3 regions of the Variovorax sp. CCNWLW225 genome follow, and region 3 is predicted to be linked to each of the others. Evidence: riboswitches for the same ligand, from Rfam matches in the RefSeq annotation. Region 3 holds a riboswitch; each other region holds the start of a gene.
The links. A riboswitch is a leader RNA that binds a small molecule or an ion and turns the genes downstream of it on or off. The one in region 3 is predicted to bind glycine.
Positions count from the first base shown of each region.

Region 1: it holds a riboswitch for glycine, as region 3 does, so the genes downstream of both, V9L20_RS20370 (D-amino acid dehydrogenase) here and gcvT (glycine cleavage system aminomethyltransferase GcvT) in region 3, are expected to answer to the same signal.
Region 2: it holds a riboswitch for glycine, as region 3 does, so the genes downstream of both, V9L20_RS04245 (ABC transporter substrate-binding protein) here and gcvT (glycine cleavage system aminomethyltransferase GcvT) in region 3, are expected to answer to the same signal.

Region 1 is NZ_JBBCBV010000014.1:47,059-52,166, forward strand. It holds gene rfbD (dTDP-4-dehydrorhamnose reductase) at 1-630, opposite strand, end outside; gene rfbB (dTDP-glucose 4,6-dehydratase) at 627-1,709, opposite strand; glycine riboswitch at 1,803-1,902, shown strand; glycine riboswitch at 1,937-2,042, shown strand; gene V9L20_RS20370 (D-amino acid dehydrogenase) at 2,134-3,435, shown strand; gene V9L20_RS20375 (FIST signal transduction protein) at 3,453-4,733, opposite strand; gene V9L20_RS20380 (PhaM family polyhydroxyalkanoate granule multifunctional regulatory protein) at 4,779-5,108, opposite strand, start outside.
Region 2 is NZ_JBBCBV010000001.1:875,145-880,252, reverse strand. It holds gene V9L20_RS04265 (type II 3-dehydroquinate dehydratase) at 1-125, opposite strand, end outside; gene V9L20_RS04260 (IclR family transcriptional regulator) at 193-987, shown strand; gene V9L20_RS04255 (NADPH-dependent FMN reductase) at 1,020-1,610, opposite strand; gene V9L20_RS04250 (hypothetical protein) at 1,719-2,504, shown strand; glycine riboswitch at 2,669-2,798, shown strand; gene V9L20_RS04245 (ABC transporter substrate-binding protein) at 2,992-4,575, shown strand; gene V9L20_RS04240 (ABC transporter permease) at 4,600-5,108, shown strand, end outside.
Region 3 is NZ_JBBCBV010000003.1:244,633-249,740, reverse strand. It holds gene V9L20_RS08880 (TRAP transporter small permease) at 63-557, shown strand; gene V9L20_RS08875 (TRAP transporter large permease) at 554-1,831, shown strand; gene V9L20_RS08870 (hypothetical protein) at 1,980-2,543, shown strand; glycine riboswitch at 2,566-2,656, shown strand; glycine riboswitch at 2,669-2,780, shown strand; gene gcvT (glycine cleavage system aminomethyltransferase GcvT) at 2,826-4,001, shown strand; gene gcvH (glycine cleavage system protein GcvH) at 4,052-4,423, shown strand; gene gcvP (aminomethyl-transferring glycine dehydrogenase) at 4,474-5,108, shown strand, end outside.

The DNA.
Region 1 (5,108 bases), on a different contig from region 3:
GGCTTTGGAAGGGTCTTGCAAGGTGGCACGAATCGCATGCGCCGTGATATCGGCCAGCAGTTCGGCACCTGTCGGGGCGCCAAATTGGTCGTCGATGACGGTCAGCTTTTCGCGTTCCTTGGCAAGCCGCAACATGGTCTTGGCGAAGTTGCCGCCGCGCGCGGCAAACACCCAGCTGGTGCGAAAGATCAGGTGCTTGGCGCAGTGCTTGGCCACCAACTGTTCGCCTTCGAGCTTGGTGCGGCCATACACACTGAGTGGGCCGGTGGCATCGTCTTCTTGCCAAGGCTTGCTGCCGCTGCCATCGAACACGTAGTCGGTGGAGTAATGCACCATGAGTGCACCGATCTGCCCGGCGGCTTCGGCCACCACGCCGGGCGAAGTGGCGTTGAGCTTGCGCGCGAAGTCGGGCTCGCTCTCGGCTTTGTCCACGGCCGTGTGGGCCGCGGCATTGACGATCACGTCAGGCCGCACCTTGAGCACAGTCTCGGCCAACTGGTCGGGACGGCTGAAGTCGGCGTTGAAGTCGGTGCTGTCGAAATCGAGCGCCACCAGTTCGCCCAGCGGCGCGAGGCTGCGCTGCAACTCCCAGCCGACCTGTCCGCCCTTGCCCAGCAGCAGCAGCTTCATGCGGTGGCCTTGGCCGCGGGTGCGGCGTCGTATTGCTTCTCGACCCATGCGCGGTACGCGCCGCTTTGCACGTTGCGCACCCATTCGGCGTTCGCGAGGTACCACTCGACGGTCTTGCGGATGCCGGTGTCGAAGGTTTCGGCGGGCTTCCAGCCCAGCTCACGCTCCAGCTTGCGTGCATCGATCGCGTAGCGCCGGTCGTGGCCGGGGCGATCGGTAACGTAGCTGATCTGTTCCTTGTACGGTTTGCCATCGGCGCGCGGGCGCAGTTCGTCGAGCAGCGCGCACACGGTGTTCACGATCTCGATGTTGGGCTTCTCGTTCCAGCCACCGACGTTGTACGTCTCGCCGAGCTTGCCGGCCTCGAGCACGCGGCGAATGGCGCTGCAGTGGTCCTTCACATAGAGCCAGTCGCGCACCTGCATGCCGTCGCCGTACACCGGCAAGGGCTTGCCAGCCAGGGCGTTGACGATCATCAGGGGGATGAGCTTCTCGGGGAAGTGGAACGGCCCGTAGTTGTTGGAGCAGTTGGTGGTGACCACCGGCAGGCCGTAGGTGTGGTGCCAGGCGCGCACGAGATGGTCGCTGGCGGCCTTGCTGGCTGAGTAGGGGCTGTTGGGCTCGTACTTGTTCTCTTCGGTAAAGGCGGGATCGGTCTTGGAAAGTGAGCCGTAGACCTCGTCAGTCGACACGTGAAGGAAGCGGAAGGCAGACTTTTGCTCAGCCGGCAGTGCGCTCCAGTAGCCGCGCACCGACTCGAGCAGGCGAAAGGTGCCGAGCACGTTGGTTTGCACGAAGTCTTCGGGGCCATGGATAGAGCGATCCACGTGCGATTCCGCGGCAAAATTCACGATAGCGCGTGGCTTGTGCTCAGCCAACAGGCGATCGACCAAAGCGCTGTCGCCGATGTCGCCCTGCACGAAGATGTGGTTCGGGTTGCCGTTGAGCGAGCCGAGCGTCTCGAGGTTGCCCGCATAGGTCAGCTTGTCGAGATTCACGATGGACTCGTCGCTCTGCGCCAGCCAGTCGAGTACGAAGTTGGCGCCAATGAAGCCCGCGCCGCCGGTTACCAGGATCATGAGTCTCCCCGAAGTTTCGAATCAATGACAATTATCCCATTGGTCGAATTGTCAAAAATCCATGGTCGGCTCTTCGCGGTCCCAACCTACAATGGCGTTAATGCAGGAGAGCGAGTAGTTCTTTTTACTACTCCACCGAAGGCGCAAACTCCCATAAACGCTCAGGTTGGCCGAACGGAACTGTTGGAATTCTTTCAAACAGTTTCGGGGCATGTACTGCATCAACTGACACGCCGTCTGGAGAGCCATCACCTCGCGTGATGCACCGAAGGAGCAAACCCGCTGCGGGCGCAATGGGTGAATCTCTCAGGTACCGAGGACAGGGGGAGCGGCAACTTGGACGGCGGTCGTCCGGTTGCTTGCTATTTATTCAATAGCAAACCCCGCCCGCGGTTCAAGCGCTTCAACCTCAAAGGTATTTGAAATGCGCGTGATCGTTCTAGGCGCCGGCTTGCTCGGTGTTACCTCGGCTTACTATCTCCAGCAACTCGGCCATGAAGTGACCGTCATCGACCGGCAGGCCACCCCCGCCGCCGAGACCAGTTTTGCCAACGGCGGGCAAATCTCCGTCAGCCATGCCGAACCCTGGGCCAATCCGAGCGCACCGCTCAAGGTGCTGCAATGGCTGGGCAAGGAAGACGCACCGCTGCTCTTTCGCATTCGCGCGGACATGCGCCAATGGCTCTGGGGCTTGCAATTCCTGCGCGAATGCACCCCTGCCCGTACGAAGCACAACATCGAGCAGATCGTGCGCCTGGGCACCTACAGCCGCGAAGTGCTGCAGCAGTTGCGGCGCGACACGGGCATCGCCTACGACCAGCGCACCCAAGGCATCCTGCACTTCTATACGACGCAGAAAGAGTTCGACAGCGCCCTTGCGCCCGCCGAACAGATGCGCGCGCTCGGATGTGAACGGCAAGTCATCTCCGCGGACGAGGCAGTGAAGATCGAGCCCGCCCTTGCGCACATCCGTCCGCAATTGGCCGGTGCCACCTACACGGCAGAAGACGAGTCCGGCGATGCAAACCTCTTCGCCCGCGAAATGGCACGCCTCGCGGCAGCGGCGGGCGTGAAGTTCCTCATGAGCCACACGGTGACTGCGCTGCGCGAAGCGGGCGGCAGCATCGACCACGTGGAAGCTACCGACAACGAAGGTCGCTTCCAACGCATTCGCGGCGACGCCTTCGTGCTTGCAATGGGCTCATTGAGTCCGCTGTATGCCGCGCCGCTGGGCATTCGCCTGCCGATCTATCCAGCCAAAGGCTATTCGGTCACGCTGCCAGTCAAAGACGCGACGAAGGCGCACCAGGTTTCGCTGACCGACGACGAGTTCAAGCTCGTGTTTTCGCGGTACACGTCGGCCTCCGGCGACCGCCTGCGTATTGCCGGCACGGCCGAGCTCAATGGCTATGACCGCGACTTGAACCGCGTGCGCTGCGAAGCGATCGTGCGGCGCGTTGAACAGCTCTTCCCCGGCGCTGGCGACACCACACAGGCGCAGTTCTGGACAGGCCTGCGCCCCGCGACGCCGAGCAATGTGCCGTTGATTGGCAAGACGAAGCTGCCCAACCTGTACCTGAACACCGGGCACGGCACGCTTGGGTGGACGCATGCGTGCGGGTCGGGCAGGTCGGTGGCGCGGATTGTGAGCGGGCTTGCGCCTGAGGTCGATTTTGCGTTTGCCGGCATGCCTACGCCAGCAGCGCGCCTGCTCCAGCCGGCCTGATCTGGCCGTGGCGGTGGTTAATCGTTGCCGGTAAACACCGTCAACACCCCCGTATACCCATACAAGTGGTGCCGGGCAATCTCCCCCGCCGCAAAGAATCCGACCAGCGGCACGTCGCCGAGCGCGTGCCGCACGATCTGCAGCTCGGCGCCCGGTGCGCCGAAGTGCGGCCCGCCGCGTCCCGAGCAGCTCACGTACACGGCACCCGCAATGCGGCGCGCCGGGTGCGGCGCTGCTTCGGCCTCCCCGGCCGCCACGGCGCGCGCGGTGGCCAGGGTCTGTTCTTCGGGCTCCAGTTCTTCGCGGATTTCCGCGCAGATGCGCATCAGGTCGGCGCGTGCGGCCTGTGCATTGCGCCGGCAGAAGGTCAGGCGCATGCCGGCCTCGGCCACATCGGCAATGGCGATGCCGCGCCGCGTCGGATCCAGGCCGATGATGTGGCGCACCAGCACGTCGGCGCCCAGGTCGCCGGTGCGGCGGATGCCGTCGCTGCCCGCATCGGCCAGGCCCACCAGGGTGGCGCGCACGGCGTCGATGGCTTCCTGCGGGCGTTCGAGCGAGACCTGCAGGTCGGCCAGCAGCACGTCGAGTGCGGGCTCGCCATCGAGCTTGAGCAGCAGGTTGCCGTCGGCCTCGGTGATCTCGCGCTCACGCCCCCCGCCGGAGCGCAGCGGCTGGCAGCCTTGCGTGACGCGCGACACCAGCCGCACGCCCTCGCCGAACACCACGCCCGACAAGCCACCCGAGAACACGCCGCCCGCAGCGCCGTGGCCGCGGATGTTTCCGTTGCCGCCGACCGCAAACTGCAAGGCGCCCGCACGGCCTGACGAGAGGCCGCCGAACAGGTAGCCGGTGTCGGTGCGGCCCGCCATCTCGCCGATCAATTCGGTGAGATCGGGGGTGGCCGGGTCCGCATGCACCAGCGCCGTATGCGCCTCGAAACCGCTCATCTCCGAGTTGCCCAGTGGAGCCACGCCGGAGAACACACGATATTGGTCGCTCGGCAGCGCGCAGAGCATCAGGCTCAGGCCGGGCTCGTCGAAGTATTCGGCATTGTTGGCCGACACGCCGATGCCGACGGTGCCGGACCAGTCGGTCACCTCCGGAAGCTCGGCGCTCAGGTGGTCGAGGATGTCTTGCGCATCGGACGCGTAGTGGTCGGTGATGTAGAGCAGCCCGAGCGTCGGCGCCGACGCGTAGTCGGGCAGCGCCATCTGGGCGCGCAACTGGGCCAGCACAAGGCCGGCCGCCATGCGCCATTGCGGATGGGTGGCGTGACCGGAGGGAAACAACTTCATGATGCGTGCCAACCCGTTCTCTTCAAGATGTGTGTATGTATGACGTCAGCGCCGTCCGGTCGTTCGCTTTCGCGCGGCGGTCGGCGCCTTCTTTTTGGCGGCGGTTGCTGTCGCCTTCCTTGCGGCCGGCTTTGAAGCGGCGGGAGCGGCGGCCGGTGCCGGCACCTTGATCTGGGCCGCGTCGTGCAGGGCCGATGTGGCGATCTGCTGGAACTGCTCGGTCAGCGAACCCCACCATTGCATCGGATCGATCACGCCACCGTCGCCGCCCGATGCGGAAGCAGCCGAGGCCGGCTTGCTGCGGGCTTTTTTGGCGGGTGCCGGCGTTTCCTCCTCCGCCTCGACTTGTGGCTCAGGCTCCGCCGGCGGGGCAGC
Region 2 (5,108 bases), on a different contig from region 3:
TCACCGGTGACGCCGCGGCACAACTGCTCCACCTGGGCCAGCGTGGTGCTGCCATACAGGTGCGGCTCGCGCACCCCCAGCAGGTTGAGATTGGGGCCGTTAAGGATGTAGACGATGGAACTCATGCGGCCGATTCTTCGGCGCGGCCACGAAAGACTTTCCAAACTGGAAACTGCTTTCATAATGCAGGATATGAGCATCTCACTCGACCGCGGCCTCTCCATGGTGGAGCACCTTGCGCGCCATCCGCAGGGGCTGCCGCTCACGCTGCTCGCCTCCGAGCTCGACATTCCGCTTGGCGCCTGCCACCGCTTGCTGGCCGACCTGCAGCGCTGCGGCTACGTTCGCCAGACGCGCAAGCAGGGCGACTACGTGCTGACGACCAAGGTGGTGTCGCTGGGGTTGGGCTTCCTGAGCGGCGCCGGCATCGTGAACATCGCCGAGCCGCTGCTGGAGCGGCTGGCGCAAGCATCGGGCGAACTGGTGCGCCTTTCGATCGTGGATGAAGACCGCCTCACGTGGGTCGCCAAGTCGCAGGGCACGCGCCAAGCGGGGCTGCGCTACGACCCCGACATGGGCATGGATGCGCGCCTCTCGTGCACGTCTTCCGGCCACGCGTGGCTGATGACGCTGAGCGACGAGCGCGCACTGGAGCTGGTCTCGCGCCAAGGCTTCGGCACGCCGGCGGAATACGGTCCGAAGGCGCCGACCACCATCCGCGCGCTGCTGGGCTTTCTGCATGCGGCGCGGGTGCGCGGCTACGCGATGATCGACGAGGTCTTCGCGCCCGGCATGGCCGCCATGGCGGCGCCGGTTTTCCGCCGCAACGAAGTGATCGGCGTCATCAGCATTGCCGGGCCGCGCACGCGCCTTGGCAGCGAGCGCATGCATGAGCTGGCGCCCGCGCTGCTGGCCGCAACGGCCGAGCTCGGGCCGATCAGCAACGCGTCGAGCCTGTTCGGCCGCCCTTCGCTGGGCAAGGGCTGAGCGGCGCGACCCGGCTTGCCAGACCCGGCTTCTCAGTAAGGCGGCGCCTTGCGCGCCCGCTGCTCGCGCGCGGCGTCGGTCCACCACGCGAGGTCGTCGGCAAAGCGGCCGAATGAGCGCTGGAGAGATTCGCCCGCACTGCCCGTGGGCTTGCCGTCCGCGTCGAGCGTTTGCGAGATCGGCCCGACGGCGAGCGTGCTCGAGACGACGACCATGCCCATCTCCGACAGGATCGAATGCCACACGGTGCCCGAGCGCACGCCTGAAAACCGGCCGGCCGAATAGCTGGCAACGGCAGCAGGCCGCCAGAACCATTCTTCTAGGAAGTGGTCGGTGAGGTTCTTCAGGCCGGGCTGCGGGCCCCAGTTGTATTCGCCCGTCACGAAGACGAAGGCGTCCGCGCCGCGGATCTTCTGCGCCAGCGCTTCCATGGGGGCGGGCGCGGTGCCCTTGGGGTACTCCTTGTACATGCGGTCGAGCATGGGCAGGCCCACCGCCTGCGCGTCGATCAGTTCGGCCTCGGCACCTCGCGCGCCGAGGCCCGCCACCAGGTAGTCGGCCAGGCGAATGCCCATGCGGTCCGACCTGTAGGAACCGTAGAACACCAGGATCTTGTCAGCCATTCGTCGCTCCGTTGTCGAGGCCGGGCGGCCACGGGCGAAGGCTACAACATTGGCAGGTCGGCGCATTTGGTAGCAGCATCTTTCGAATCCTCTGGCTACCATTCCGGCATGAACAAGCCGCCTGCTTTTTGCACTGCCGCCATGGTGCTTGCCGCATCGGCCGGCCATGTGTTCGCCGCTCCCTCGGCGCAGGTGCTCGATGCGGTCAAGAAGCCGCAGTCGGTCGATCCGGACTGGCGCGCCCGCCTGTGCGCATTGCTGCCGCAGCCTTGCGACCCGCATGCGCTGGGCTTGTACCGGCTGCGCGGCGCCGCGGCAAACAGCTTTGCAGTGCTCTCGGCCGAGCCGCTGGCCATGGCGCGCATCAGGCGCGACAAGGACGCGAAGACCTGGCAGCTCGAGCGCCTGCACGACTTCAGCGCCTATGTGGCCGGCATGAAGAAAGACGCCGCAGCCGGCATGTCCGACACGCGCCTTTCGCTTGCACCGGCACTCTATCCGCTGGCCGAAGGGCAATGGGCCATGGCCGTGCTGCAGACCGTGTCCGAGATGTATTCGGGCGGCGGCGCCTCGTTCAGCAAGGCCGACTTCGTGCCGCTGGACGACACCCGGGCCGTGCACGAGGGCATTCCTTTTTCTTGCTCGAAGATGATCCGCGCCTGCTTCAGCGAAAAGGAATACAAGAGTTCGAAGCATTGCCACGACGAGAGCAACGGCAGCCTTCGCATTGCCTACGAAGAACCCGGCAAGCCGGGCGGACCCTACAGCTGGCAATACACGTGGCTGCAGAGCGAGTGGCCCGCGAACACACCCGCCAGCGGCACCACCACCACGCGTCTTCACTTCACCGCCAAGACCACCGAAAGGGTGAGCTTCTGCGGCGGACCGCAGTAGCTTCGGTGCGCGTTTCCATCCGCGTGCGCCCCTGTGCGCACGCGCCCGAGTGGCACGCATTCTGCTTAGAAGAAACCATCCAGGAGAAATGCCGGCTCGGTGCTTCGAGTTAGTGCATTACCGAAGGCGACAGCCCGTAACGCTCAGGTCCCCAGACTGGATGAATGACTAACGCTGGAGAGCGCTGCCCGGCGTCCTGAACAAAAGGACTCCGAGGGCGGCCGCCGAAGGGGCAAGCCATGCGCGATGAGCGTGCATGGTGAATCTCTCAGGCCAAAGGACAGCAGGGGCATCTCGCGCAGTGCGCGGGGTGGCCTTGCGCGCTTCCGGAGCCTTCTTCTTCATGACCTTTGCCAGAGCGCACCGCGCATCGTTCCCTTCTTCATCGGGTGTGCCGAGGCCTGCGCACGCACGCAGGCGCCTGCCCGAATCGCCCCCCCGTTTTTCGCTGACTTTCCTCACGATTTTTTCAACCGGAGAACCGAAGATGCTGTCGAAACGAAACCTGAAAGCCGTTGTCGTGGGCGCCATGCTCGCTATTGGCGTTGCAAGCGCGTTCGCACAAGAGGCGGGCAAGGTGCTGCGGGTGGTGCCCCAGTCCGATCTGAAGATTCTCGATCCGATCTGGACCACCGCGTTCATTACGCGCAACCATGGCTATGCCGTGTACGACACGCTGTTCGGTGTGGACGAGCAGGGCAAGGTCAAGCCGCAGATGGTCGACAAGTACACCACCAGCGCCGACGGCAAGACCTGGACGTTCACGCTGCGCAAGGGCCTGGAATTTCATGACGGCAAGCCGGTGACCTCGGAAGACGTGCTGGCGTCGCTCAAGCGATGGGGCCAGCGCGACGGGCTGGGGCAGAAGATGTATGCGGCGCTCGACAAGGCCGAGGCCGTCGACGCCAACTCGTTCAAGCTGGTTTTCAAGGACACCTTCGGCATGGTGCTGGACGCGCTGAGCAAGCCCTCGTCGAACCCGCCTTTCATCATGCCGGCACGTGTGGCCGCCACGCCGCCCGACAAGCAGATCGACGATGCCACGGGCTCCGGGCCCTACATCTTCAAGAAGGACGAGTACCGCCCCGGCGAGAAGATCGTGTACCTGAAGAACACTAAATACGTGCCCCGCGCCGAAGCGCCCTCGGGCACGGCGGGCGGCAAGAACGTGTACGTGGACCGCATGGAATGGGTCATCCTGAAAGATGCGCAAACGCAGGCCAACGCGCTTGCCAACGGCGAGGTCGACATGATCGAGTGGCTGCCGCCCGAGCAGTACACGGCGCTGAAGGGCAACACGTCCATCACGGTCGACAACCCGATTCCGAAGGGCTCGTTCGCGCTGCACCTGAACCACGTCATTCCGCCCTTCGACAACCCGAAGATCGCGCAGGCCGCCATCATGGCCATCAACCAGGAGGCGCTCATGCGCGCCCAGATGGTGCATAAGGAGCTCTACAACAGCTGCGCATCGGTGTACCCGTGCGGCACGATCTTCGCCAGCGACAAGACCGGCTACTTCACCGGCAAGCCGCAGTTCGAGAAAGCCAAGGCCCTGCTGAAGGATGCCGGCTACGACGGCAAGCCCGTGGTGCTGATGTACCCGGCCGACTTTGCACTGCTCAACAAGTTTCCGCCCGTGATGGCGCAGCTGCTGAAGCAGGCCGGCTTCAATGTCGACATGCAGTCGATGGACTGGCCCACGCTGGTGACGCGCCGCGCCAAGAAAGACCCGGTCGACAAGGGCGGCTGGAATCTCTTCATCACCGGCTGGGGCATTGCCGACAACATGAACCCGATGTTCTATGCGCCGCTCACGGGCAACGGCGAGAAGGGCTGGTTCGGGTGGGCCACCGACGAGAAGCTGGAGCAGCTGAAATCCGACTTCCTCGCGACGGCCGACGAATCCCGGCGCAAGGAGCTGGCCACGGCCATCCAGCAGCGCGTGTACGACACCGGCATCTACGCGCCCATCGGCGAATACAAGCCGCTCACCGCCTACCGCAAGGCTGCGGTGAGCGGCGTGGTGCGCTCGCCCGTTGCCGTGTTCTGGAACATCAAGAAGAACTGACGGGCGCTCTTTTCTGGAAACCCCATGCTGATCTTCCTTGCGCGCCGAATCCTGTCGACCGTGCCGGTGCTCGTCATCGTTGCGCTGATCGTGTTTCTCATGCTCCGGCTGGCGCCCGGCGATCCGGCTGCCGCCATTGTGGGCGACAGCGGCACCAGCGAGAACATCGCCAAGGTGCGCGAGCAACTGGGGTTGAACGAATCGCTCCCCGTGCAGTTCGTGCGCTGGAGCGGCCGCTTGCTGCAAGGCAACCTGGGCGAGTCCTACTTCATGAAGAAAACGGTGGTGGAGCTCATCGGCCAGCGCATCGAGCCGACGGTGTCTCTCGCGGCGGTGACGCTGGTGGTCACCATCCTCGTCGCGGTGCCGCTCGGGGTTGTTGCGGCCTGGCGGCACGGCGGCTGGCTGGACCGCATGCTGATGGGCTTTTCGGTCATGGGCTTTTCCATACCGGCGTTCGTGATCGGCTATGTGCTCATCTGGATCTTTGCGCTGCACCTGCAGTGGCTGCCGGTGCAGGGCTACCAGCGGCT
Region 3 (5,108 bases):
GCATCGGGCGCCCGCTCAGTTCCATCTGGCGGGCTTTTTTGTTTTCAACATCACGACTGCAGATGAAAGAAAAATTTCTCGGCATCGAGCGGTGGACCACCGGCTTCTCGATGATTGCCGCCTGCGTGATGCTGGTCATCGCCTCGGGGTTGGGCGTGTTCCAGATCGTCACGCGCTTCGTGCTCGAGCAACCCGCCGAATGGAGCGAGATCCTGATCCGCATGAGCCTGATCTGGATGGTGTTCCTCGGCATTCCAATGGCCTTTCGCCAGGGTGCGATGGTGAGCGTGGATGTGCTCTACCGCTGGAGTCCGCCGCGCATCAAGCGTGTGCTCGATTTCGTGGTCAGCATCGCAGCGCTGGCGCTGATGCTGGTCATTCTGTGGTGGGGCTGGGACTACGCGATGCGCGGCCGCGTGCAGTCGATGGCCGGGCTCGAAAGCGTGTCGATGATGTGGTCGTACCTGGCGCTGCCGGTCGGCTCCGTTTTTTGCCTGTTCGGCATCGTTGGTAATTTTCTCGATCCCAAGCGGCTCGAACTGGAGACCGCGCAATGACCCCCGTGATGGTTGCAACGATGGTGCTGTGTTTTGCACTGTCGGTTTCAGTGGCGGTGTCCATCGGGCTCGCATCGATCCTGGGTATCCAGGTGGCCAACGTGAACATGCTCATCTCCGTAAAGGAGATGTTCAATTCGATCAACAAGTTTCCGCTGGCGGCCATTCCCTTCTTCATCCTGGCTGGCAACCTGATGGAAACCGGCGGCATCTCGCGCCGGCTGGTCGAATTTGCCAAGAGCATTGTGGGCGGTGTGCAGGGCGGCCTGCCGATGACCTGCGTGCTCACCTGCATGATCTTCGCGGCGGTGTCGGGCTCTTCGGTGGCCACCACCTTTGCCATCGGCGCCATCCTGATTCCGGCGCTCATCAAGCACGGCTACCCCACCGCGTACGCGGCGGCGCTTCAGGCCACCAGCGCCGAGCTGGGCGTGATCATTCCGCCTTCCATTCCGATGATTCTGTACGGCGTGAGCGCCGAGGTGTCCATCGGCGAGCTGTTCATTGCGGGCTTCGGCCCCGGCATTCTCATCAGCCTGGCGCTGATGCTGTTCGTCTGGGTGTATTGCAAGTGGAAGGGCTGGGGCAAGAACGACGGCGACGGCCGCATGTCCTTCGGCAAGGCGACCTGGCAGGCCGGCTGGGCACTGCTGATGCCAGTGATCATCCTGGGCGGCATCTACGGCGGCATCTTTACCCCCACCGAGGCTTCGGCGGTGGCGGTGTTCTATGCGCTGGTGGTCGGCATGGTGATCTACCGGGAGATCAAGCTCAAGGACCTGTACCTCATCCTGCGGAAGTCGGTGCTGTCGTCGGCGGTGATCATGTTCATCATCGCCAACGCGGGCCTGTTCGCCTTCCTGATCACGCGCGCGGGCGTGCCCGACGCCATTGGCCATTGGCTGCAGGAAGTGCTGAAGTCGCCGGCCATGTTCCTCTTGGGCGTGAACGCGGCGCTGTTCATCATCGGCATGTTCATCGAGACCAGTGCGGCCATCATCGTGCTCGCGCCCATCCTGGCGCCGGTGGCGGTGCACTTCGGCATCGACCCGGTTCATTTCGGGCTCATCATGGTGGTGAACCTCGCGCTCGGCATGATCACCCCGCCCTTCGGCGTGAACCTGTTTGCGGCGTGCACGGTAGCGCGCATATCGCTCGACCGGATCGTGAAGTACCTCATTCCCTTCGTGCTGGTGATCCTGGCCTGCCTGATGGTGATTACCTACGTGCCGTGGATATCGCTCGCGCTGCGCGACCTGGTGTACGCCAAGTAGCAGGCGACGCAAAAACCAGAGAGAAAACGGGCAGCCTTCGCGGGCTGCCTTTTTTTATGCGGCAAATGCCCCTGTAAGGCAAACGTTTCACAAAGATGTCACCAGCCGCAACGATGCTGCAGCCTTCGATTCCGAAAGCTGTGGCGCCATGTTTCCCACCAAGACCGACAAGGCACGCGACGAACTCCAAGGCGGGCAGCGCACGCTGAGCCAGCGCGAGCGCGCATTGCTGCTGATGGCCGACGGCCGGCGTTCGCTGACCGACTTCAGCCCGCTGTTTGCAAGCCGCGACGAAGCCGAACAGACGCTGCGGGCTCTGATGAACCGCGGGTACCTGCACGACGCGCAGGGCGCAGCGCCGAAAACCGCCGCACCAGTTACGGCGGGCCCGACACACACGCCGATTCCGGCTCCTGCGGCGGAGCCCATCCGTGTAGAGACCTCGACCGACAACTTCGACGGCAAACGTTCCCTGGCCACCACGCGCATGTTCCTGTTCGACATCTGCGAGCGCATGTTCGTGCGGCGCGATCCCAAGTTTGCGCTGCAGATGCGCGATGCGCTGCGCGAAGCCCGCGACCGCGACGCCATGCTGACGATTGCCGCGCTGATGCTCAATGAAGTCGAGAAAGCCGCAGGCGCCGAGCGGGCCGAATCGCTGCGCGAGCGTATCGAAAGGTTGCTGCCGCCCGCTTCGGAAACCGTGCACTGAGGCCTTCCGCGATCCACTACACTTCGAAGGGTCAGGAGAGAGCCTCGCCACGCGAGGCCGCCGAAGGCGCAGGGGTTTCCCGAACGCTCAGGCAAAAGGACTGACAAGGCGCTGGCGCATGCCGGCGTTTCCTTGCTGGAGAGAGGCCCCTGCATCTTGCCGATGCGGCGGCCCACCGAAGGAGCAAACCCCGATCGTGGGGCGAATCTCTCAGGTAAAGCGGACAGCAGGGGTGGCCCATGGCTCGCGCCATGGAATTCGACTGCCCCTTTGGAGTGCCCCGTGGCCGCTTCCGCTTCATCATCCGACGCCCCATTGCTCAAGACGCCCCTGCACGACCTGCATGTGGAACTGGGCGCCCGCATGGTGCCTTTTGCCGGCTATTCCATGCCGGTGCAGTACCCCGCCGGCCTGATGGCCGAGCACAAGCACACGCGCGACGCGGCCGGCCTGTTCGACATTTCCCACATGGGCCAGCTGCGCCTGGTGGGGCCCGATGCCGCCGCCGCATTCGAAACCCTGATGCCGGTCGACGTAATCGACCTCGCCCCCGGCAAGCAGCGCTATGGGCTGCTGCTGAACGACGAAGGCGGCATCCTCGACGACCTGATGTTCTTCAACGAGGGGCACGGCTCGATCTTCGTGATCGTGAACGGCGCCTGCAAGGTGGCCGACCTCGCGCATATCCAGCAGAAGATCGGCGCACGCTGCGACGTGCAGCCTATGCCCGACCATGCACTGCTCGCGCTGCAAGGCCCGCAGGCCGCCACGGTGCTGGCCCGCTTGTCGCCCGGCATCGAGCGCTTTGTGTTCATGACCGGCGGCGCGGTGAAGATCGGCGGCATTCCGGCCTTTGCCACGCGCAGCGGCTACACGGGCGAAGACGGCTTCGAGATTTCGGTCGCCGGCAAGGATGCCGACGCCCTCGCCCGCCTGCTGCTGGCGCAGCCCGAGGTCAAGCCCATCGGCCTGGGCGCGCGCAATTCGCTACGGCTCGAAGCCGGGCTCTGCCTGTACGGCAACGACATCGACACCACCACCACGCCAGTCGAGGCCTCGCTCAACTGGGCGATCCAGAAGGTGCGCCGCACGGGCGGCGCGCGCGAAGGCGGCTTTCCGGGTGCGGCCAAGGTGCTGGCGCAACTGGCCGCCGCTACGGCCGGCGCCGCGGGCCGCACCGACCACGACACCCTGAAGCGCAAGCGCGTCGGCCTTGTGGCGCTGGAACGCGTTCCGGTACGCGACGGCACGCTCCTGCAATCTTTCGAAGGCCGGGACATCGGCATTGTGACCAGCGGCCTGCTCGGCCCGACGGCCGACCGCCCGGTTGCCATGGGCTACGTGGCCACCGCGTTTTCGGAACCCGGCACGCGCGTGCAGGCCATCGTGCGCGGCAAGCCGGTGCCGATGGAAGTCTCGACCCTGCCCTTTGTGCCGGCCCGCTATTACCGCGGCTAGGCTCTGCGCTTCCTGAACCAGATCATTTTTTCCACGAGGAGTTTTTCACCATGAGCATCAAGTACACCAAGGACCACGAATGGGTCTCGGCCGAAGGCGACGCAGCCACTGTCGGCATTACCGTGCACGCGCAGGATGCGCTGGGCGACGTGGTCTTTGTCGATCTGCCCGAAGTGGGCAAGACCTTTGCGCAGGGTGAAGTGGCCGGTGTCGTCGAATCGGTCAAGGCCGCGGCCGATGTGTTCATGCCCGTGTCGGGCGAGATCACCGAAGTGAACGAAGCCCTGCGCGCCGATCCCTCGCTCGCCAACACCGACCCGCTGGCCGCCGGCTGGTTCTTCAAGGTCAAGCTCAGCGAGCCGTCGCAACTCGACGCGATGCTCGACGCCGCCAGCTACGACAAGTTCGCCGCCGAATCCTGATCCGCCGGGTTCTTCAGCCGCCCTTCCTCATTCCCCGAGCCTTTACCGCCATGCCGATTCCCGCCCAGCCTTCCCTGCAACAACTAGAGAACGCCGAAGAATTTCTCGCCCGCCACATCGGCATCGATGCAGCGGACGAGGCGCGCATGCTGCCGGTAATCGGCTCGGAAACGCGGGCGGAGCTCATCGACGGCATCGTGCCTGCGGCCATTCGCCGCGCCAGGCCGATGCGGCTGCCCGCTCCCGTGACGGAGGCGGACGCGCTGGCCGAGCTTAGGGCCATCGCTGCGAAGAACAAGGTGTTCAAGAGCTTCATCGGCCAGGGCTACTACGGCACGCACACACCGGGTGTGATCTTGCGCAACGTGCTCGAAAACCCCGCCTGGTACACCGCCTACACGCCCTACCAGGCCGAAATCTCGCAGGGCCGCATGGAAGCCCTGCTCAACTTCCAGACCATGGTGTGCGACCTGACGGGCATGGCCATTGCCAACGCATCGATGCTCGACGAAGCCACGGCCGCCGCCGAGGCGATGACGCTCGCCAAGCGCAGCGTGAAGAGCAAGAGCAACGTGTTCCTGGTGTCGGGCGACTGCCACCCACAGACCATCGAGGTCATCAAGACGCGCGCCGCGCCGCTGGGCATCGAGGTGAAGGTGAGCACCGTTTCCGAGACGCTGCCGCA